3 regions of the Lactococcus sp. LG1074 genome follow, and region 3 is predicted to be linked to each of the others. Evidence: riboswitches for the same ligand, from Rfam matches in the RefSeq annotation. Region 3 holds a riboswitch; each other region holds the start of a gene.
What was found. Region 3 has a riboswitch for lysine ahead of J0J36_RS07675 (diaminopimelate decarboxylase). Riboswitches for the same ligand answer to the same signal wherever they lie in the genome.
Positions count from the first base shown of each region.

Region 1 (8,108 bases), 910 kb from region 3:
ATGATTGCAGCACCAGAAGGCGCAAATGACACACACTTGGAAGCTTTAGCACAACTTTCTAAGTTCCTCTTGCAAGCTGGATTTACAGACAAAGTAAAAGAAGCAAAATATCCGCGTCAAGTGTTAGAGCTTTTCTCTGAAGATACAGAAGAAATTGAGCAAGTCACTGATAGCGAGCATTATGTTTTAGCCGTAACAGCATGTACGACAGGTATTGCACATACTTATATGGCTGAAGAAGCACTTAAAAAACAAGCTGCTGAAATGGGCATCGCTATTAAAGTTGAAACAAATGGGGCGCGTGGGATTGACCACAAGCTGACTGCTGAAGATATTCAAAAAGCTGACGGTATCATCGTTGCAGCGGATAAGAAAGTGGAAATGAACCGTTTTGCAGGGAAACCGATGGTGCAAGTTCCTGTCGCTGCCGCTATTCGTCAACCCGAAGAACTCATTAATAAGGCAGTTTCTGGTAATGCACCAAAATTTGAAGCTGATGCCGCTGATGAGGCAAAAGAAGAAAGCTCTGGCGGTATTGGTAAAGCATTCTACAAACACCTTATGGGTGGTGTATCTGCAATGTTACCATTCGTTGTTGGTGGTGGTATCTTGATTGCTCTTGCCTTCTTGATAGACCAATCAATGGGTGTTCCTAAAGATCAATTGGCCAACCTTGGTTCTTATCATCCGATTGCGGCTTACTTTAAAAATATCGGGGGCGCAGCCTTTGCTTTCATGCTTCCAGTCCTAGCTGGTTTTATCGCCAACTCAATTGCAGATAAACCTGGTTTAGTTGCAGGTTTCGTTGCGGGTTCAATGGCTGCCTCTGGTCTTGCCTTTGGCAAACTTGATCCGGCTACAATGATTCCATCAGGTTTCCTTGGCGCTTTAGTTGGTGGTTTCATTGCTGGTGGTGTCATTATCCTCTTGCGTAAGCTCTTGACTGTCTTGCCTAAATCGTTAGATGGGATTAAAGCAATCTTGATTTTCCCACTTTTAGGGACATTCATCACAGGATTGCTCATGCTTTTCATCAATATTCCGATGGCAGCAATCAATACAGGCCTTTCAAACTTCTTGAACAGCCTTAATGGAGCATCAGCTTTAGTTCTTGGTATTATCGTTGGTGGTATGATGGCAGTTGACCTTGGTGGACCAATTAACAAAGCTGCTTATATCTTCGGTACAGGAACATTGGCCGCAAGTGTTGCTACTGGTGGCTCAGTCGTTATGGCAGCAGTTATGGCTGGTGGTATGGTTCCACCTCTTGCAACTACAGTTGCCGTCCTCTTCTTCAAAAATAAATTTACAAAAGAAGAACGTCAATCAGGTTTAACAAATATTGTTATGGGACTTTCATTTATTACAGAAGGTTCCATCCCATTTGGTGCTGCTGACCCAGCACGTGCTATTCCTTCATTTGTTGTTGGTTCAGCCTTAGCAGGTGGACTCGTTGGTGCGGCAGGTCTTAAATTGATGGCACCACACGGGGGTATCTTCGTCTTAGCTCTAACAAATGGCCCACTTTTATACCTTCTCTTTGTTTTGATTGGTGCTCTTGTTTCTGGTTTGATGTTCGGTTATTTGAAAAAAGAAAAATAGTATTTTAAATAACAAAAAAGCTTGAATTTCAGCAACAAATCTGTTAGAATATTAAGGTCTAACAAACTTTGGTCTGGCAAACAGTCCAAGGCAGAAAGGAAATTTTGCAAAATGAAAAAAGACATCCATCCTAATTACCAACCTGTTGTGTTCTTGGATACAACTACTGGTTTTAAATTCTTGAGCGGTTCAACTAAAGGTTCGAAAGAAACTGTTGAATGGGAAGACGGAAACACTTATCCATTGATTCGTGTGGAAATCTCTTCTGACTCACATCCATTCTACACTGGCCGTCAAAAATTCCAAGCAGCGGACGGACGTATCGCTCGTTTCAACAAGAAATATGGAAAATAAAAAAGTGCTTCGGCGCTTTTTTATTATCGCTCTAATTTGCTATGGTAAATCAAGTCCAACTGTAAGCAAATTCTGAACATCTTTTAGTTCATTGGGCTATAAAAATTAAAAAAAATATCATATAATAGAAACAGATAGTATACACATATAAAATTAAAGGCATGCGTGAATATGCCTTCTTTTAAACTCACTATAAAGATAAAGGAAAAATAAAATATGAAATGGTCTATTTTAGAAGTATCAAAAAAGAAAATAATTAAATTCGAAGAAGCGCTTGATTTAACGCAAGAACTTAAGCAACGCTCAGAAGAAATCCTTGATGCAAAACCTGTAAATGTTCAAGGACAAATCGCCTATGACGATGGCATCTATTACTTGGATTATACACTTGAAGTGGATTTGACTTTACCATCATCACGGAGCTTGAAGCCAGTAGAGTATCTTATGTCAATCGCTGTGAATGAAGCCTTCACCACAGATGAGTTTCTTAAAAAGAATGAAGATTTACTGGACAGTGACATAATATTTACATTGGAAGTAGATTGGATTAGTCTATCAGAATCGGTAGCTGATAATATTCTTTTAGAAATTCCCTTGCAAATTTTAGCAGAAGATGAGAAAGCTGGAGCCACAAGTTTACCTTCTGGCAAGAACTGGACTGTCTTGTCTGAAGCAGACTATCAGAAACAAAAAGAAGAAGAAGCAGATAAAGAAAATAAATCACCTTTTGCAGGATTGGCAGATTTCTTTTCCGAAGAAAAAAATTAAGAAAAATCTCATAAAACACTTGCAACAAAATTACAATTATATTATAATTTCATTATAGAGGAAATAAAATTAAAAAGAAAAGATATTAATGAGGCTAAACTATGAATTCATCTAAACGTATTTTGATTATCGAAGACGATAAAAACATTGCGAGATTTGTTTCACTTGAGCTTGAACACGAAGGATATCAAACTGCGGTTCAAGACAATGGTCGTAAAGGTCTTGAAGAAGCAATGTCAAAAGATTATGATTTGATTTTGCTCGACTTAATGCTCCCAGAGCTGGATGGCTTTGAAGTTGCACGACGCTTACGCCGTGAAAAAGATACACATATTATTATGATGACTGCACGTGATTCAACTATGGACCGTGTAGCAGGTCTTGATATTGGAGCGGATGACTATATTACAAAACCATTCGCAATTGAAGAATTGTTAGCGCGTGTCCGTTCACTCTTCCGTCGTGAAGACCATATCCACACGATTGAAAAATCAGACAATACTTCATTCCGTGATTTGGTAATTGATAAAACAAACCGCACTGTACATCGCGGAAAAAAAGTTATTGACCTTACACGTCGTGAATACGATTTGCTTTTGACCCTGATGCAAAATGTGGGTGATGTCGTAACACGCGAATACTTGGTTTCTGAAGTATGGGGTTACGAAGAAGGTACAGAAACAAACGTTGTTGACGTTTATATCCGCTATTTGCGTAACAAAATTGACGTGGAAGGCCGCGAAAGTTATATTCAAACGGTTCGTGGTATGGGATATGTCATGCGTGACCGCAAATAATATAGGGAATATATAAGAAGATTTCTAGTGGTTTTGCCACTAGATTTATTCCTTTTATGGCGATGTAAAGAAATAGAAAAATGCGACATGGTAAAATTTTTTGATTCGAAGAAGAAAAAAGCAGAAAATCTGCCCGAGCGTAAGCGAAGCATCATGCTACGTTGGGCCTTTGCAAATACGATTTTTTGTTTTATAACCTTCACTATTTTTACAGTATTAGTTTATCAACTGACCATAACAACCTTCATCAATTCTGAAAAAGAGGACATGATGAAAGCTCTGGACAATGTTGAGCAAAGTTTGTCCCAATCGGAAAGCAAACTGTCGGAGGACAATCTTGCGAATTATTTGGCTTATGCCAAAGACTACACAGCATCCAGTCAGGGAAAAGAAAATGAGCTAGAAACACTTGGAAGTATGATTGGTTCTAGGAAGTCTTTTTATGTCTTTGATGTCGGTGAAAATTTGATTTATTCGACCAATTCGTATGGTTTCCCGCTAAGGAAAGATGTGGGGGATTCTACTCATGCTGTACGTACATTTGGTGAATATTCTGGTTATTTGGTTGAACGACCCGTTCATTCTAAGAAAACAGGGAAACTGATTGGCTATGTGCAGGCTTTCTATGATATGAGTTATTATTACAGCGTGCGAACAAAGCTGCTGATTGCCTTGATTATCTTAGAAATTATTGCTCTCTTTATTGCTCAGTTTGTCGGTTATTTTATGGCAAGTCGCTATATCAAGCCTCTAGAGCGTTTGCACGATGCGATTACTACACGTGCCAATAATTTGAAGGCGGATTTCAAACCTGTAGTGATTCAAACAGGCGATGAAATTGAAGAACTGGCGACTGTTTATAACGATATGATGATTAAGCTTAACGATTACGTTGATCAGCAGAAACGTTTTGTTTCTGATGTCAGTCACGAGCTACGTACGCCACTTGCAGTTTTAGATGGTCATTTGAATCTCTTGAATCGATGGGGGAAAAATGATCCTGAAGTGCTTGAGGAGTCTTTACAGGCCAGTATAGAAGAAGTTAGCACGATGAGAACGATGTTAGAGGAGATGCTTGCATTGGCCCGTCTTGAAAGCATTGATTTTCAAGATGAAGATCTGATCTGTGATCCAACAGAAGTTTCTAATTTTCTTAAGAAAAACTTTCTCCTTATTCATCCTGATTTAAATTTAACTGTTGAGAATTACTTGACGCCGGGTAGTTTGGCTCATATTTATCCCAACCATTATGAACAAGGCTTAAAAATTTTGATTGATAATGCGATAAAATACTCGCCTAAAGATCGCCAAGAAGTGAAAATCCATCTAGAAGAAGATGACAAATACATTATTACGACAGTTGAGGATCGTGGCTATGGCATTAGTCAAGAAGATTTAAAACATGTCTTTGAGCGCTTTTTCCGTGCCGATAAAGCACGAAATCGAGATATAGGTGGAACAGGTCTTGGTCTGTCTATTATCCAACGCATAGTGGAAAACTATGACGGGGATGTCAGTGTGACTTCCATTGTAGGCGAAGGATCGAAATTTACTTTAAAAATTCCTAAGATTAAATAAATATAAAAAGCCTACTGAGTATCTAAAAGTACTTGCTAGACTTTTAATCTTAATCTTATTTCTTGAGTTTTTTGATAATTCGAGAAAATTGTTGACATTCGTTTAAAAAAAGGTTAAGATTTAAAATACAATATACAAATAAAATGATAGAGGTCGCAATGAATAGGATGTTTTACTGAGCTGGACAAGCGTTGAAGTAAAACGGAGGAGACATTGCCGAAACGAATTCACTCGTCCAAGTGAGTTTGTTGGGGCAGCAAGGGATACTTGCTGAACTGTCGCAGTTTTGCGGAGTGCTATTCGTTACTTACTGATAATATGAATCACGTACAACGTTTAGCAACCTCTCTGTGTAAAGGTTGCTTTTTATTTGGAAAAATGAAAGAGAGAGTATTATGAGAAGAAAAAACTTATTCTTACTTGTCGCGACGTTGTTTACGGTATTATTTATCGGTAGTTCAAAAGTGAGTGCAGAACAGTTCCGTGTCGGAATGGAAGCTGCATATGCCCCTTTTAACTGGACACAATATGATGATAGCAACGGTGCTGTCCCTATTGATGGTGTAGATGGTCAATGGGCTAATGGTTACGATGTACAAGTTGCAAAAAAACTTGCTGATAAGTTAAATAAAGAATTAGTAATCGTCAAATCAAGTTGGGATGGCTTGCTGCCAGCTCTAAAATCCGGAAAAATCGATGGCATTATTGCAGGAATGTCGCCAACTGCGGAACGTAGAGAACAAATCGCCTTTTCAGAACCGTATTACACATCTAACCTTGTAATGATGGTCAAAAGTGGCGGTCCCTTTGCTCAAGCATCGAGTTTAGCAGACTTCTCTGGTGCAAAAATCACTGCTCAGCTGGGAACTTTTCACTATAACATGATTGACCAGATTGAAAGTGTTAACAAGCAAACAGCAATGAAAGATTTTTCAAGCATGCGTGTGGCTTTACAAAGTGGAGCCATCGATGGTTATGTAGCTGAACGTCCCGAAGGAGTGACAGCAGAGAAAGCAAATCCAGACTTCAAAATGATTGAATTTGGCGAAGGAAAAGGTTTTGTCACAAACTCTGATGATACAACAGTCGCAGTAGGTTTACGTAAAAATGATCCCAACTTACCTGTAATTAATAGCTTTTTGACAGGTTTTACACCTCAAGACCAAAAAGAACTGATGGATGAAATGATTGCTGCTCAACCAGAAGCTAAAATACAAGGCGCTTGGTATGATCAAATTATCAGTATTGTAAGAGATAACGGCAAACAGTTTCTTAATGGTACAGGGATGACCTTATTCATCTCTTTGATTGGTACGATTATTGGTACGGTTTTAGGTCTTCTTATTGGCGTTTATCGTACTATTCCAGAAATTAGTAATAAATTTTTAGCCTTTTTACATAAAGTATTTGGCTGGCTTATTTCAGCTTATATTGAAATTTTCCGTGGTACACCAATGATTGTTCAAGCAATGGTGCTTTACTATGGAACAGCTCTAGCTTTTGGCTTGAGTTTGGATCGGACCTTAGCTGCGCTAATTATTGTGTCCATCAATACAGGTGCTTATATGTCGGAGATTGTACGTGGCGGTATTTTCTCTGTGGATCAAGGGCAATTTGAAGCCGCGCAAGCTATCGGAATGACGCATGGGCAAACTATGCGCAAGGTTGTTTTACCACAAGTCTTGCGAAATATTCTTCCAGCAACAGGAAATGAATTTGTCATTAATATCAAAGATACATCAGTCTTATCTGTAATTTCAGTAACTGAGCTCTTTTTCCAAGGGACAACAGTGGCGCAACAAAACTTTATGTATTTCCAAACCTTTGCTGTCATCTGTGCAATTTACTTTGTCTTAACATTTACAGTAACACGTATTCTACGCTTTGTAGAAAGAAAAATGGATGGACCAGACGCTTACGTCCCAATCCAAAATCAAATGCAAGTACAAGAACCGGGGGACGCTTAAATGACAGCAATCTTAGAAATCAATCATTTAAAAAAATCATTTGGCAGTAATGAAGTGTTAAAAGACATTCACTTAACGGTAAATCAAGGCGAAGTTATTTCGATTATTGGTTCATCTGGAAGTGGTAAATCGACATTACTTCGTTCAATCAATTTATTGGAGAAGCCATCTGGTGGGGAAATAATTTATAAAGGTGAAAATGTTTTAGCAAAAGGCTTCGATATTCCTAAATATCGCACGCATCTGGGCATGGTTTTCCAAAGCTTCAACTTGTTTAACAATATGAATGTTATCGAAAATGTTATGGCTGGGCAAGTTACAGTATTGAAAAAAAGCCAAGAAGAAGCTCGGACTATTGCGCTCGAGAATCTGGAAAAAGTGGGCATGGCAAGCTTTGCTAATGCCAAACCTGCACAACTCTCCGGCGGACAAAAACAACGTGTGGCGATTGCTCGTGCGATTTCTATGAATCCAGATGTGATATTATTTGACGAGCCGACTTCAGCGCTTGATCCTGAAATGGTAGGCGAAGTCTTACAGACAATGAAAGGACTGGCTGAAACAGGCTTAACAATGGTTATCGTTACACATGAAATGGAATTCGCGCGTGATGTAAGTGATCGTGTAATTTTCATGGATAAAGGGGTTATTGCTGAAGAAGGACGACCAGCGGAAATCTTCGGAGCTCCGAAAGAAGAGCGGACGCGAGCTTTCCTTTCACGCTTCTTGAAAGCTTAAATAAAAAGAGCAAGCTTATGCTCTTTTTTTCTTTGCAAAAGACCTCTTATTTTCACAGTAAAACTTTCAAATACAAACTCTATATTGAAAAAATAGGTAAATAGCGGTAAAATAGAGGGAAGTAGAAAGAATAGGAACAATGAAAAAAATCAAAACTTTTGAAGAAAAAAAAGTACTCATCCTCGGATTAGCAAAATCAGGAGAAGCTGCAGCCCGCTTGCTTCATACTCTAGGTGCACACGTAACTGTAAATGACGGAAAGGCTTTTGAAGAAAACCCTGCCGCGCAAGCCCTCTTGGAAGAA
Region 1 covers NZ_CP071293.1:450,032-458,139, forward strand. The annotation lists gene J0J36_RS02165 (fructose-specific PTS transporter subunit EIIC) at 1-1,602, shown strand, start outside; gene J0J36_RS02170 (type B 50S ribosomal protein L31) at 1,714-1,956, shown strand; gene J0J36_RS02175 (DUF177 domain-containing protein) at 2,173-2,724, shown strand; gene J0J36_RS02180 (response regulator transcription factor) at 2,826-3,521, shown strand; gene J0J36_RS02185 (HAMP domain-containing histidine kinase) at 3,609-5,099, shown strand; lysine riboswitch at 5,239-5,406, shown strand; gene J0J36_RS02190 (ABC transporter permease subunit) at 5,495-7,066, shown strand; gene J0J36_RS02195 (amino acid ABC transporter ATP-binding protein) at 7,067-7,804, shown strand; gene murD (UDP-N-acetylmuramoyl-L-alanine--D-glutamate ligase) at 7,944-8,108, shown strand, end outside.
Region 1: it holds a riboswitch for lysine, as region 3 does, so the genes downstream of both, J0J36_RS02190 (ABC transporter permease subunit) here and J0J36_RS07675 (diaminopimelate decarboxylase) in region 3, are expected to answer to the same signal.

Region 2 (8,108 bases), 380 kb from region 3:
GCATCAGCTCTTCTTAATGACTTCTTGCCTAATCAAGTCTTTGCAGGGTTTTATTTGTACAACGGCGAACAACTTATTTTAGGTCCTTTTCAAGGTGGGGTTTCTTGTGTCGAAATAAAGTTAGGCGCTGGAGTATGTGGTGAAGCCGCAGAAAAACGCCAAACATTGATTGTTGACAATGTTAAAGAACATAAAAACTATATTTCTTGTGACAGCCGAGCACTGTCAGAAATTGTAGTACCGATTATTAAAGATGGCGAATTAAAAGGAGTTTTAGATTTGGATGCTTCAGAAACTTCCTTTTATGATGATGTCGATCAAAAATATCTTGAAGAATTTTGCCACATTTTGTCAGATATGACTGATTGGAAATTTTTTTGAGCGAGGTAAACAATGAAGGAAACAGTAAATAACTTTATAGCAGATAAATTTGGTACCAGTGAGGTGAAGCCTGTAGGTTTTAATGCTTTGGCTCAACCTAAAGCATTTGCTCAAGATTTGGGTAACTTTGTGTATCAGTTGCACCAATTAGAAGCAACGGGAGCCGAAAGCCCAGCCTTAATGTTGCCGGTCATCGAAGCTGAATTTTTGACACTGTTGGATCAAATGAAAAGAATTGCACCTGTAGAAGGTCTGCGCTTGTATTGGGATAAAGCTTCTAAAAATCCATGGACTAAGCCCGCGGTCGTGTTACATGGGGATTTGAACTTAGATACCGTGTGGAAGATGGCCGACAAATTTTCGGGAGTGGCTGAAACAACAGCTTCCATAGTTGGCGATCCAGCCTGTGATTTGACTATTGCATGGGAAATATTTGATGAGAAACAAAGAAAGATATTTTTCTCCGCCGCTGAAGCCGATAAGGCAACAGTCATCCGCGCTCGCGTTTGGGCTATTTACAAGGCAATGAAAAATTATAACGCTGCCGATATTGATCAGTCTATACTGGCGCGTGATGTTCTTTTCCGAATCAATGAAGAGCTCGGTCTTGGCGCAGAGCCAGACCTTTATTAGAAGGAATGAAAAATGGCTTACCAAGCTTTATATAGAAAATACCGTAGTCAAAGATTTGATGAGATGGTTGGCCAAGAAGTGGTGGCCACAACCTTAAAGAATGCTATCGTTAATGGGCAGATTTCCCACGCTTATCTTTTTAGTGGTCCACGTGGGACAGGAAAAACTTCCGCGGCAAAAATTTTTGCCAAAGCAATTAACTGTCCTAATCAGAAAGAGGGAGAGCCTTGTAACACTTGTGATATTTGTCAAGCTATTACCCAAGGCAGCCTTGAAGATGTGATTGAACTTGATGCTGCTTCGAATAATGGGGTTGACGAAATCCGTGAGATTCGAGATAAATCAACCTATGCAGCCAGTCGCGCAACTTATAAGGTTTATATTATCGATGAGGTTCATATGCTTTCAACGGGAGCATTCAACGCTTTACTGAAAACCTTGGAAGAGCCTACAGATAATGTTGTCTTTGTTTTAGCAACAACTGAGCTTCAAAAAATTCCGGCAACAATTATTAGTCGTGTGCAAAGATTTGCTTTTAAAGCTATCACAACAAATGATATTCGTCAGCACTTAGCAGAAGTTTTAGCTGATGAGAAGATTGAGTTTGAAGATGCGGCACTTGATGTCATTGCAAAATCTGCCGAGGGAGGAATGCGTGATGCCTTGAGTTTATTGGATCAGGCCTTAAGTTTTTCTGATGGCAAGCTTGCAGAGAAGGATGCTCTTTTAGTGACAGGCTCCATTGCCAATGAAGCGCTTGTCTCTTATGTTGCAGCATTGATCGCTTCAGATGGACCAACTGCACTTGATGCTTTGGAGAAAATCTTTCTTGAAGGTAAAAATATGTTACGTTTTACGGAAGATCTCTTAACTTATTTCCGTGATTTGCTTTTGCGGGAAAATAATGAAATCCCACGACCTCGTCTTTACCAATGGATCAATATTGCGATTGAGTCTCTGAAAATTATTAAAGAAACAACACAGAGTAAAATTGCTGCTGATGTGATGACGATGCGTCTTGTAGATGCAGGTGCTTATTCTTCTGCGGAAGATAAGGAAGTTCCGGAAAGTTTGAACCATGAGCTTCAGGCTTTAAAAGCAGAAGTTGCAGAGCTAAAAGCTAAAGTGGCAGAAACGGGCAGCCAAACGGTGGTATCCACTGTCAGTCAAGAAGTTCAAATTAAGCAGCAAGTGAAAACGAAAACAGTCACCGAAAAGTACACTGTAAATCAAGATTTGGTTTTTAAAGCTTTAAAGGAAGCGACCAACGAAGCTCGTCAAGCAGTTTTTGGTGCATGGCCTGAGATTGTTTCCAGCTTTACCAAACCTTCAGACCGTGCCTTAATCAATAATACTGCCCCCGTGGCAGCCTCAAGCAATTTTGTGGTAGTTACTTTTCCTCATGGTAATTTAGCAAAGCGTGTTACGGAAAATGAAAACCTACAATTAACTTTTGGCAATTTAATGTCATCAATATTGGGATTTTCGCCTGAGATTATTGCTTTAGCAGAGCAAGATTGGCAGGCTGTACGTCAAGAGTATGTCTTAAGCCTTAAAAAAGGGGAGCAGCATGTTACAAAAGATACGGAATCTGAGCCAGAAGAAGAAGAAGTTCTTGTAAGTAAGGCCAAAGAATTTTTTGGTGAAAAAGTGAAGATAATCAACGACTAAAAAAACGCCTTATGGCGTTTTTATATTCGTTTTAATCAATATCACGGCTTAAATCAACTTCTTCAAGCGGAATAAGTTTTGTTTTCTTCACGATTTTGTAAGAGAAATATAAAATCAAGAAGAGAGGTAAAGCAAGGTAGGTTGTAATGATGCTTTGCGCATTCATCGTTACGGTAGTAATTTGCCCGATAACGATAATGATTGAAAGAATAAGAGCGATGATTGGCCCAATAGGGAACCATTTAGCATGGTAGCCTAACTCAGAAAGTTTGTGACCTTGTTTAATAAAAGCACGGCGGAAGCGGAAATGACAGATAGCAATTCCAATCCAAGCCAAGAAACCAGATAAACCGGAAGCAGCGACCAAATAGAAATAAATCTCAGTTCCGAAGATACTTGTTAAGAAGGCCAAAAGACCGATGGCAACAGTCGCTAAAATTGCATAAATTGGTACCCCGTTGCTTGTATTTGTTTTAGCGAAGATTTTCGGTGCATGCCCCTCTTTTGCCATACCAAAAAGCATGCGAGAAGCAGCATATAACCAAGAATTGGCAGATGAAATAACCGAGGTTAAGATGACAGCATTCATAACGGATGCAGCAGCAGCTAAGCCAGCACGTTCAAATACCAAGGTAAATGGAGAAACGGTAATGTCGCTTTGGGTTGCTGCACGGAGAAGACTTGGGTCTTTATAGTAAACCAAGGCACCGATTACGAATATTGAGAGGAAATAGAAAATAATAATCCGCCAAAAGACTTGTTTAATCGCTGAGGGTACATTTTTCTCAGGGTTTTCTGACTCGCCGGCTGCGATACCAACGATTTCTGTACCTTGGAAAGAGAAGCCTGCAATCATGAAGACAGCAATCATACCTCCAATACCACCGACAAAACCATGATTTCCTCCAGCAGAAAGATTGCGTGCCACATCTGGCTTATAACTCATAACTCCAAAAATTGTTGCGAGACCAATCACGATAAAGGCGATAACAGCGATGACTTTAATTGTCGCCATCCAAAATTCTGCTTCACCATAAGCTTTAGCTGAAATGAGGTTAACCAAGAGGATGAGCGCAATCACAATAGTCGACCATATCCATGTGGGCACATGGGGCAACCAGAACTGCATAATAACACCAACTGTAGCTGCCTCAACCGCTACAGTAATTGCTGAGTTAAACCAATAGTTCCATCCCATAGCGAAGCCGAAAGCTTTATCTACATAACGGTCAGCGAAAGAAGCAAAAGAGCCTGATACTGGAAGATAGGAAGCCATTTCACCTAAAGACGTCATAAGGAAGAAAACCATGAGCCCAATGGCGACATAGGCAACTAACGCGCCTAAAGGTCCAGCTTGAGAAATCGTTGCGCCTGATGCAACAAATAGCCCGGTACCAATAGTTCCTCCTAAGGCAATCATTGTTAAGTGACGATGTTTAAGGCCACGTTTAACTTGCGTGGATGGCGTGGCCTCATTATTTGAAGTATTATCCATTACTTCTCTCCTAAATTTATAAATATTAATACAAAAAGCAATCCCTAGAGATTGCTAAACGTCAGAAAGATCTTTCATCCGAATAGCGCATCATGGTCATAGTTAGACCACGACAGTTTAACAGGTATTTCCCGCTAAACCAAGAAAAGTCGGTGAGCATAACTTCTCTTTCGGCAACCGCTCCTGGGCTAAACTTCTCAGCATGCTCTAGCTCTGCTTAGCTTATTATTGGTTGCGACCTCTATCGTTTATTAAGTATTTATGAATATTTTAGATTAATTTGAGAGGGATGTCAAGGACGAGCCTACTAGATTTGAATAATTATACATGCTGTTGTTTAAAATTACAGATTTTTTAATGTTTAGCCATTAAAAATCTAGACATTTGTTTTAGAGATTAAAAAGAGTTATAGTATAAGAAGAGATGATTGCGTTTTCATCTCAATTATATCTGGAGGTGGTTTTCAATGACGTTTACCCCAAAATATGTATCTCCAACTTACGCGGGAGAAAAAATAGTATGCGTAACCCGTAGCCAGGAAGGGGAAATTTCCCACTTATACCAGCGCTTTGATAGCCGTTGCAAGTTGCATTTTATCGTGAAAAAGCTTGGCTATTATCAATCGAAAGAAGGTGAGTATCGCTACATTCCAGCTAATGTGCTTGATGTAGTCGCTTAATAATAAAAAATGATGAGAAATCTTCTGCAGAGGCAGAGGGTTATTTTTTATTTTATAATAGAATAAATAAGATAAATCAACTTGCAAAATGTAGCTAAATTTGATAGAATATATACTTGTGAGTAAAAACTCATAACTTACACAGGCTCCAACCTGTGTCATTAGTCCAAAAGGAGGAAAAATCAATGACAAAATACGAAATTCTTTATATTATTCGTCCAAACATTGAAGAAGAAGCAAAGAAAGCCCTCGTTGAACGTTTCGATAGTATCTTGACTGACAACGGTGCTGCTAATCTTGAGTCTAAAGACTGGGAAACACGCAAACTCGCTTACGAAATTCAAGACTTCCGCGAAGGTATCTACCACATCGTAACTCTTGAAGCTGCTACTGATTCAGAAGCTTTGAGCGAATTTGACCGTCTTGCTAAGATTAACGGCGACATTCTTCGTCACATGATCACTAAAGTAGAAGCTTAATTCTAGTTTAGCTGGACAAATTTAAAGGAGAAGCATCATGATTAATAATGTTGTTTTGGTCGGACGCGTTGTGCGTGACCCTGAACTGCGATACACACCGCAAAATACTGCGGTTGCTACATTTACGATTGCTGTTAACCGTCGTTTTAAAAACGCGCAAGGCGAACGTGAAGCTGATTTCATTAACTGTGTCATCTGGCGCCAATCTGCTGAAAACTTGGCAAATTGGGCTAAAAAAGGTGCCTTGATTGGTGTAACAGGTAGTATTCAAGTGCGAAATTATGAGAACAAAGAAGGTCAACGTGTTTACGTGACTGAAGTATTGGCTGATAACTTCCAAATGCTTGAAAGTCGTGCCGCACGTGAAGGTGGCTCTGGTTCATATTCTGCACCACAGCAACAACAATCACAAAATCGTCCTTTTGCTGGCTCTAACAGCTCAGCAGGAAATTCAACACCTGATTTTGGTCGTGATGCAGATCCATTTGGTGGCTCACCAATGGAAATCTCAGATGATGATCTTCCATTCTAATAAGTAAGGCAGCTGTATAAGGCAGTCTATCTGAGCCCTATTCGTTGAGTATAAAAGCGGTATCCGTATTGACTTTTCTACTCAACAACATCATACAATAATATAAGGAGAAACACACTATGGCTTTTCAAAAACGTGGTGGCTTCAAACGCCGTAAAAAAGTTGACTTTATCGCAGCTAACAAAATCGAAGTTGTTGATTATAAAGACACTGAACTCTTAAAACGTTTTATCTCAGAACGTGGTAAAATCTTGCCACGTCGCGTAACTGGTACTTCAGCTAAAAACCAACGTAAAGTGGTTACAGCTATCAAACGCGCACGTGTTATGGCTCTCTTGCCATTCGTAGCTTCTGACGAAAACTAAGAAATAACTAGGCACCTTCGGGTGTTTTTTTGTTATGTGCTTTGATACAATAAGGAGCGTGAATCTCATTATGAAGAATAAAAAATCTGAATATGGTAAAATAAAGCAATGACATGGATTATAATTTTACTTTTCTGCCTTTTGGCTTATGGTATTTTCGTTGAACCGCATTTAATGCGTGTGCGACAAGTGAAAATTTCAAACACAGCCGGGCTGAAAGTTGCACACTTTACCGATACACATTTTAATTGGCACACACATCCACGCCGCTTTTTTAAATTTTCAAAACACATAAATAAAACACAACCTGACTTGATCTTGTTCACAGGCGACTTATTTGATAAAGTCGATTGGGCGCAAGCGCATGATGTTGATAAGGTAAAAGAAATTTTAGCAGAACTTGAAGCACCCTTAGGAAAATTTGCGATTTTGGGTAATCATGATTTTTCGCATGAAGGGGATGCTAACTATATAAGAACTTTTCTAAAGGAAGCGGGTTTTACTGTACTTACCAACCAATCACTCATGTCAGGAACAGTAGTATTAACCGGACTTGATGATTTACGTGAAGGACAACCAAATTTTAGTATGGTCCCTGAGCAAGGAAAGTTTTCGATTTTAATGATTCATGAGCCGGATACGATTTTGCAAGTAGAATTTCCTGAAAAATATGATTTAGTCGTTGCAGGACATAGTCATGGTGGGCAAATTCGTCTTGGTAATTTGCGCTTACGTAATGATGGCTCAAAGGTGTATGATTCTGGTCTATACTTATTAGGGAAATATACAAAACTTTTTGTCAATGCCGGTATTGGCTTAACCTTTTTACCAATCAGATTTGGTGTTCCTCCAGAAATCGTCTATTATGAAATTTAAAAAGTCTCCAGAATTTTATCTGGAGACTTTTGTTTAACGTTCTTGTGAAGAGATAATGGTTTCTTTACCATTATTATCAACAGCATGGAAATGCCGAGGCCAAGAATTATTAAAAGGGTATTGGAAATCAACTGTAATGGTTAAAGGATTGTGCGGCTGTGAAAATTTCACAGAAAGAAGTCCTTTTTGGTTGAGTAATTCAAAATTGATAAGAGGCTCAAGCGGGATAACGCCTTTTAGCTGATTGTCAATGATGAACCAAAAACTGTCAATGATTTCACCAGGAATACTAGAGACAGTTCCATAGCTTGCATAGCGTCCTTTTGTTTCAGTAAATGCCATTTTGGTCCTCCTTTATCATTAACTTTCTAGTTTAATTTAAACGGGTTTGGCTGATCACTTCTCGAATGTTTTCCAAAGTATCTTCGATTGAATCCTGAGCTTTCATCCCGTACATCAAAAAGATGGCATCTAGAAGACTAATTTGAGAGACGGTTGAAGCGACAGCTTCAGGTCGAAAAGATATTTCTTCAGCGATTGAAATAAGTGCCAAGTCGCTTTTTTTCACCAAGGCTGAGTTGGCAAATGACGTAATGGCAATCACAGGAACGTGATTGCTCTTCAAAATATCAACGATTTTCAGTGTATCTTTGTTTTTACCAGTATGTGAAATAACAAAAGCACAGTCTTTTTCGGTCAGTTTAGAAGCCAACATTTGTTGATAATGAAAATCCTGATGATATACCGTTTGCAGTGGCATACGCAAAAATTTATGGTAAGCAATTAAAGCAACGGCATTAGAGCCACCCAGACCAAAAAAACCACATGTTTTGGCGGATAGGAGGATATTCATAACCTTATCCAAAGTTTCGCTCTCTATCAGCTGCAATGTTGCATTGAGAGAAGAAATATTACTTGTAAAATTCTTGGCAAGAATATCTTTATAGCTATCTTCTGGCGATAGTTCGCTGAAAAAGTTGTCGGATTTAAATTTTTC
Region 2 covers NZ_CP071293.1:1,917,678-1,925,785, reverse strand. The annotation lists gene J0J36_RS09615 (GAF domain-containing protein) at 1-381, shown strand, start outside; gene J0J36_RS09610 (hypothetical protein) at 394-1,014, shown strand; gene dnaX (DNA polymerase III subunit gamma/tau) at 1,027-2,685, shown strand; gene J0J36_RS09600 (amino acid permease) at 2,717-4,180, opposite strand; lysine riboswitch at 4,256-4,432, opposite strand; gene J0J36_RS09595 (hypothetical protein) at 4,647-4,859, shown strand; gene rpsF (30S ribosomal protein S6) at 5,045-5,338, shown strand; gene ssb (single-stranded DNA-binding protein) at 5,376-5,870, shown strand; gene rpsR (30S ribosomal protein S18) at 5,990-6,235, shown strand; gene J0J36_RS09575 (metallophosphoesterase) at 6,344-7,111, shown strand; gene J0J36_RS09570 (DUF960 domain-containing protein) at 7,145-7,453, opposite strand; gene J0J36_RS09565 (MurR/RpiR family transcriptional regulator) at 7,485-8,108, opposite strand, start outside.
Region 2: it holds a riboswitch for lysine, as region 3 does, so the genes downstream of both, J0J36_RS09600 (amino acid permease) here and J0J36_RS07675 (diaminopimelate decarboxylase) in region 3, are expected to answer to the same signal.

Region 3 (8,108 bases):
CTTTGGAGGAATTTGGAGGTTTACGATTGAAAGAATTTTATCAAAGAAGGTTGGAAAAGTTTTTAAAAAATTAATCTCTGTATCTGTTGCTTTAAAGCAACAGATACAGAGAGTTTTTTTATTTTTAAGAGAATATACTTGATATAGAAAGGAGATGAAAACTAGATTTGGGCAACAATTATTTTGAAAATTGTTGCCCCATATTTTAAGGAAGTATGATGAATCAAAAAAAATTAACATTATTCGGATTCTTTGCTTTAACTGCTTCAATGGTTTTGACCGTATATGAGTATCCGACCTTTGCCACTTCTAAATTGCACTTAGTTTTCTTTTTACTACTAGGCGGAATACTATGGTTTTTACCAGTTGCCCTATGTGCTGCAGAAATGTCCACAGTTGAAGGGTGGAAAAATGGAGGCATTTTCAGCTGGGTGAGCCAAACTTTAGGAGAGCGTTTTGGATTTGCGGCAATTTTTTTCCAATGGTTTCAAATTACAGTTGGATTTGTAACAATGATATACTTTATCTTAGGAGCACTTTCATACGTATTAAATTTTGAAGCTTTAAACTCAGATCCACTCATTAAATTTATAGGCTTGCTGGTCATTTTTTGGGGACTGACTTTTTCACAATTAGGTGGGACTCAGCGCACTGCAAAATTAGTAAAAGCGGGATTTATAATCGGGATTGTAATTCCATCCATTATCTTATTTGTATTAGCAGTAGCTTATTTTGTAGGAGGAAATCCTATAGAAATCCCCATCAATAAGGCAGCTTTTATTCCAGATTTTTCACAGCTTTCAACATTGGTAGTTTTTGTTTCGTTTATTTTAGCTTATATGGGAGTTGAAGCTTCAGCTTCTCATATCAATGAGTTAGAAAATCCAAAAAGAAATTATCCTTTAGCAATGGTTTTATTAGTAATATTAGCTATTTCTTTAGATGCCCTTGGGGGCTTTACAGTGGCTGCAGTAATACCTCAAAAAGAGTTATCTTTAAGCGCTGGTGTGATTCAGACTTTTCAAACGCTGATTTTACATTTTAATAACCACTTAAGTTGGTTGGTCAAAATAATTGCAATAATGATTGCGTTTGGAGTAATGGGAGAAGTAAGCTCATGGGTAGTTGGACCTTCTCGAGGAATGTTTGCAGCAGCGCAACGTGGATTACTTCCAAAATTTTTACGAAAAACGAATACCCATGATGTTCCCGTGCCTTTAGTTATGATTCAAGGTGTCATCGTGACTCTTTGGGGAGCGATTTTAACCTTTGGTGGTGGCGGCAATAACTTGTCCTTTTTGGTAGCAATTTCTTTGACTGTAGTTATCTATTTGGTTGGTTATCTACTATTTTTCTTAGGCTATTTCGTCTTAATCTACAAGAAAAAGAATTTAAAACGAACATATAATGTTCCAGGAAAAATGATAGGCAAATCAATTATTGCAGGAGTAGGGTTATTATTATCTCTGTTTGCTTTATTAATTTCTTTTGTCCCACCGGAATCAATTGCTCAAAGTGAGACACGAACTTATCAAATGATATTACTTATAAGCTTTGCTGTTACAGTAATCTTACCATTTGTTATTTATGAACTACATGATAAAAAGAGTCATGGATCTCTTGAAGAACCAATTCACTTCAAAGCAGGAGAAGTGAATCCAGCCGTTTATCCGGCAGCTCGAGGGGAGCATCATATTGTAAAGAATGAAGAACATATATTAAAACATTAAAGAAAATTGGAGGATGTAAATATGTTATATGGAAAAGAAAATCGTGATGAGGCAGAATTTTTAGAACCAATATTTGGCTCCGAAAGTGAACAAGTTGATTTGCCCAAATATAAATTAGGGAGAAAATCGATCGAACCTCGGGTAGCTTATCAATTAGTTCAAGATGAGATGCTAGATGAAGGGAATGCGCGGTTGAACTTAGCCACTTTTTGTCAAACATACATGGAACCTGAAGCAGTAAAACTAATGAGTCAAACTCTTGAGAAAAATGCAATAGATAAATCAGAATATCCAAGAACAACCGAAATCGAAAACCGTTGTGTAAATATGATTGCTGACCTTTGGAATGCAAGTGAAAACGAACAGTTTATGGGAACATCAACAATTGGTTCTTCAGAAGCTTGTATGTTGGGAGGAATGGCAATGAAATTCTCTTGGCGTAAACGAGCAGAAAAGTTAGGCTTGGACATTAATGCTAAAAAACCAAATCTCGTTATTTCTTCTGGGTATCAAGTTTGTTGGGAAAAATTCTGTGTATATTGGGATATTGAAATGCGTGAAGTACCGATGGACAAAAACCACATGTCAATTAATCTAGACAAGGTTATGGATTATGTTGATGAATATACTATTGGTATTGTGGGGATTATGGGGATTACGTATACAGGAAGATATGACGATATCAAGGCTCTTGATAAGTTAGTTGAAGAACACAACAAACGTACAGATTATAAAGTGTACATACACGTAGATGCTGCTTCAGGTGGACTTTATGCACCATTTGTTGAACCACATCTTAAGTGGGATTTTCAATTAAAAAATGTCATTTCCATCAATACATCAGGTCATAAGTACGGTCTCGTTTATCCTGGAGTAGGTTGGGTATTATGGCGTGATAAGAAATATTTACCAGAGGAGTTAATTTTTAAAGTAAGCTATCTTGGAGGAGAATTACCAACCATGGCTATTAACTTTTCTCATAGCGCGGCTCAGCTGATAGGACAATATTATAATTTTGTACGCTATGGTTTTGATGGATACAAAGCTATACATGAAAGAACGCATAAAGTAGCGATGTATTTAGCAAAATCAATTGAAAAAACAGGTTTATTTGAAATTGTAAATGATGGTTCACAACTTCCAATTGTATGCTATAAATTAAGAGAAGACAGAAATTGTGACTGGGATTTATACGACTTAGCCGATCGTTTATTAATGAAAGGATGGCAAGTGCCAGCCTATCCTTTACCAAAAAACTTAGAGGATAATATTATACAACGGATAGTAATTCGAGCGGATTTTGGAATGAATATGGCATACAATTACGTGCAAGATATGCAAGAAGCTATTGAATTTTTGAATAAGGCACATCTTAAATACCATAATAATCCTAAAAATAAAGTATATGGATTTACACATTAAAACAATCTCTTTTTTACAAGCCAAACCTATTTTCGTTAATTAATAACAAGAATGAATACATAACAAAAAAGACGAGAAAAATCTCGTCTTTTTTGAGAAGGTTTACATTAAAGCAAAGATAAACTCTGAGTATAGCACAACCATAATAGTAAGTTATTCCGAAAGATATTCTTTCAATCTCTCCATAGCAATCTTAATCACTTCCATTGAAGCTGCATAGGACAAACGGACATAACCTTCACCATATTGGCCAAAGGCTGAGCCTGGAATGAATGCTACATGTTTTTTCTTTGCAAAATCATATAAAAATTCAAAAGAATTGCTGTTATATTCTGCTGGAATTTTGGCAAAAATATAGAAAGCCCCGTCTGGCTTGATAATTTCAAAGCCAAGTTCAGTCATCTTCTCAATAATGTAATCCCGCCGTTTGAGGTATTCGGCTTTCATTAGCTCAGCATCATTTTTTCCTTTACTCAGAGCTTCAACTGCTGCCCATTGCGATTGTGTTGAGGCAGAAGTAACCAGATATTGGTGTGTTTTTACAAGCTGATCAATCAAGTATTTTTGTGCAAAAATCAGCCCCATTCGCCAACCCGTCATCGCATGTGATTTTGAAAGGCCATTAAGTACAAAAGTTTGATCACGTAAAAAGGTCGAAATAGAAGTATGTACATGTTGGCTATAGTTAATTTCAGAATAAACTTCGTCAGAAAGGACAAAAATTTCATGTTTTTTGATGATTTCAGCAAGTGTTTTAAGTTGGGCATGAGTGTAAGTTATGCCCGTTGGATTTGAAGGATAATTAAGGATGATAGCCTTGATATTCTCGGTTTCGTTCAATACTTGCTCAAGTTTTTCAGGAGTTAAGACAAATTTATCAGTTGTGGTATCAATCTCGACCAATTGACCGCCAGCTAAGCTTACTACAGGCGCATAACCTGAGTAAGCAGGTGCTGGGATTAGAACTTTATCGCCAGGTTCAATAATTGAAAGGAGACAAGTAGCAATCGCCTCTGTGACACCAACTGTGGTCAAAATTTCTGTTTCAGCATCGTAATGTAAATTGTATTTTTCAGCTACAAATTGACTGGCTGCATGACGGAGTTCAATCAGGCCACGCATGCCAGTATAATGACTTTCATCGGCATCAATCGCATCAATTGCAGCTTTTTTGATATGTTCAGGTGTCGGAAAATCTGGTTCACCAAGTGTTAATTTCAAAACATTCGGTATTTTGGAGATTTCCTGATCAAATTCACGAATTTTAGAAATTTCAATTTTTCCAAGATTAGTGTTAAATTTATTTGATAAATCCATACATAGCACCTCCGCAGGTCAATAGTTAAAGTTGGCTTCAAGCAAAAACTCCGTATATTCGTCGTTTTAAATTTGTATTATAGCATTTTATTTTAAAAATTCACAAAACAATGTTGCAAAATATTTTGGAGATTCGGAAGTTCAGATAAAAAATACACCTTGTAAACCTTGATTTAAAGCAGTTTTAAAGAAAAAAATAAGTCAATACTAAAAATTTGAAAAGTTTTCAATTGACAAACAATACTGAAAATATTATAATTGTGAAAAATAAATTAGAGGTAGCAATGCAAATGAGTACTACACGAGAGGAGGCATCCGACGACCGTGTACGAAAGGTAATCATTGCCGAACGTTAGCAACAGAGGTATCTGGCTAGCGTGGGGGTATAGGAAACACCTATACCACTCGGACTTGAATAAGTCTGGCGCTAAGTGATCGAACCGAATAATATAGAATTCTTTTTTAACTCTATTTTCATGACGACATAAAAGGCGCTTGTACTTACAAGTGCCTTTTGTTTTTATATGATGTGAGTTTGCAGGTTGAAGCGCGACAACGATAGAATAATGTTTTAGCGAGTCAACGAATAAGAAAAACTCTGCTTCTTACATCGAAACTCATTATATCAGTGGTCAAAGGGCACTGGAGACAGAGTTAAAGATTGAGATGGGAAAAAATATCATTTGGTAGACTAAAAGTAAAATCTTCCTTCTTTCAGTTACAATTTTTGACAACCCTCCAGAGCATTGAAATCACCGAAATCTTCAGATAAAGATTTGCATAGCAAGTCCACAGGAGTATGAAATGAAAGTACCATTTATTACTAAAAATCAATTAGATAAAATTACTGCAGAATTTCCGACACCATTTCATTTGTATGACGAGCACGGAATTCGTGAAAAAGCAAGGGCGCTAAACACAGCATTTTCTTGGAATAAAGGTTTCAAAGAATTCTTTGCGGTAAAAGCTACACCAACGCCTGCAATTTTGAAAATTTTGCAAGAAGAAGGCTGTGGAGCTGATTGCGCGAGCTATGTTGAACTTATACTGGCAAATAAATGTGGTTTTGATAAGTCTGAAATTATGTTTTCATCAAATGACACTCCAGCTGAAGAATTTTTATTAGCCAAAAAGCTAGGGGCTACGATTAATATTGATGCATACAACCATATTGAATTTTTATCCACATTGGCAGGATTTGAATTTCCCGAAACAATGAGCTTACGCTATAACCCTGGTGGAGTTTTTACAATGGGTACCAAAATTATGGATAATCCTGAAGAATCAAAATTTGGAATGACAAAAGCCCAACTAATTCAGGGAATTAGAGATTTGCAAAAGTTGGGTGTGAAGAAATTTGGAATGCATAGCTTTTTGGCTTCAAATACTGTGACAAATGAGTATTATCCAAAATTAGCACAGCAATTATTTGAATTAGCACTTGAAATTCGTGAAAAAACAGGCGTTTCTCTTGATTTTATAAATCTTTCTGGTGGTATCGGCGTTAATTATCGTCCAGATGAAGCTCCTAACGATATTGCTGTCATCGGCGAAGGAGTACATCGTGTTTATGATGAAGTTCTAACTGCCAATGGCCTAGGGGAAGTCAAAATTTATACGGAACTTGGACGCTTTATGTTGGCGCCTCATGGCTTACTGGTCACACGTGTCTTGCATAGAAAGCAAACATATCGGACGTATATTGGTGTGGATGCGAGCGCAGTTAATCTGATGAGACCAGCATTTTATGATGCTTATCATCAGATTACTGTTATAGGAAAGGAGGAAGATAAAGTGAAAGAAATTGTTGACGTGACTGGTTCATTATGTGAAAACAATGATAAATTTGCCAGGCAGCGCGAACTTCCTGTGATTGATGAGGGAGACCTATTAGTCATTCATGACACAGGTGCGCATGGTTTTTCGATGGGATATCAGTATAATGCAAAATTACGAAGTTCCGAATTATTGCTTCAGCAAGATGGGAGCACGCGTATGATTCGACGGGCAGAGCGACCTGAAGACTATTTTGCAACATTGGATGGCTTTGAGTTTGAAATCTTACCGGGAATTAGCTGGTGAACGCTTGTAAAAGCTTTTACTTCTAACTACTGATAAAATCATAAATAATATTTGGATACAAATTAAAGGAGTGGAGTAAAAACAAGGCGAAGAGGAGATGATTTTCAAGAGAAAGAAAATTATACGATGAGTAGTTTCCTTTTCTTCTATCGCAACACTCATCAAAGGTTTCTGAAATAAATCTACAGGAGAAAATAATGCTTAAAGGTTCAATTGTGGCGCTCATCACGCCCTTTAATGATGATAATTCTATAAATTTTGAAAAATTAGCTGAGCTGATTGAATTTCAGATTAGCCATGGAAGTGCGGCTATTTCTATTTTAGGCACAACAGGAGAAGCACCGACGATTAGCTTTGAGGAGAAAAAAGCAATCGTTGAGTTTGTAGTTAAACAGGTTGCTGGACGTATTCATATCAATGTTGGAGCAGGAAGTAATAACACAGCACAAGCAGTGGAATTTGCTCAAGCATTTGAAAAGTTAGGTGCGGATAGTTTGCTTGTGATTACCCCTTATTATAATAAAACCAATGAAACAGGGATGTTAAAGCATTTTACTAAGATTGCGGAGTCTGTCGATATTCCGATTATCATGTACAATGCACCAGGTAGAACAGGAGTGAATCTTTCTGTTGAAGCCGTAGAAGTATTGGCGAAACACCCGAATATTACAGGCTTAAAAGAAGCATCAGGCGATATTGCCTATGTGGAAAAAATTAGCCGCTATCTTTCTAATAATTTTGCATTATATAGTGGTAATGACGATATGATAGTTCCATGCCTGAGTTTAGGCGCTTCGGGTGTAATCAGTGTTTGGGCTAACTTCATGCCAGATGTAGTTAAGGAGTTAATCGAAACTTTTGCGACCAACCCAGCTCATTCTTTGAGTCTGCAACAAAAATATTTGAACTTGATTGACAGCTTATTTATAGAAGCAAATCCAATTCCGGTCAAATTTGTGATGAATCAACTCGGTTATAATGTCGGTTCTGTTCGGTTGCCACTTGACGAGCCATCCGAAACGGCAAAAATTCAACTTCTTAAAGAATTGGAGATTTTATAATGAAAGTTTTACAAATTGGAACAGGTACAATGGGCGGGCTGCTTGCGGCAGAGCTAGAAAAAGAGCATGAATTAACAGTCGTATCCTTAACAAAGGATATTCCAGAAGAAAAATTCGATGTGATCATTGATTTTTCACACCCTGAGAATCTCAATAATCTTGCTAAATATCTAGAAAAGCATCCAACAGCCACAGTTATTGCCACAACAGGCTTTGACGACATACAAAAGGTAACAATTGATCACCTTTCTGAAAAAATGCCTGTATTATTTAGTGGCAATTTTAGTATTGGAGTTATCTTGATGAATCGTTTAGTCAAAGAAATGACCTATATTTTATCGGACAGTTTTGATATTGAAATCATTGAAAAACATCATAATAAAAAAATAGATGCACCATCTGGTACGGCAAAGATGTTGCTTGACAGTATCAATGAAACATTGGACTATAAAGTTGTTCATGGACGTTCAGGTATAAAGCCACGTGAGAAGAAAGA
Region 3 covers NZ_CP071293.1:1,540,005-1,548,112, reverse strand. The annotation lists gene J0J36_RS07695 (Rgg/GadR/MutR family transcriptional regulator) at 1-74, shown strand, start outside; gene gadC (glutamate:gamma-aminobutyrate antiporter) at 219-1,730, shown strand; gene J0J36_RS07685 (glutamate decarboxylase) at 1,752-3,152, shown strand; gene J0J36_RS07680 (pyridoxal phosphate-dependent aminotransferase) at 3,306-4,469, opposite strand; lysine riboswitch at 4,735-4,907, shown strand; gene J0J36_RS07675 (diaminopimelate decarboxylase) at 5,274-6,551, shown strand; gene dapA (4-hydroxy-tetrahydrodipicolinate synthase) at 6,749-7,612, shown strand; gene dapB (4-hydroxy-tetrahydrodipicolinate reductase) at 7,612-8,108, shown strand, end outside.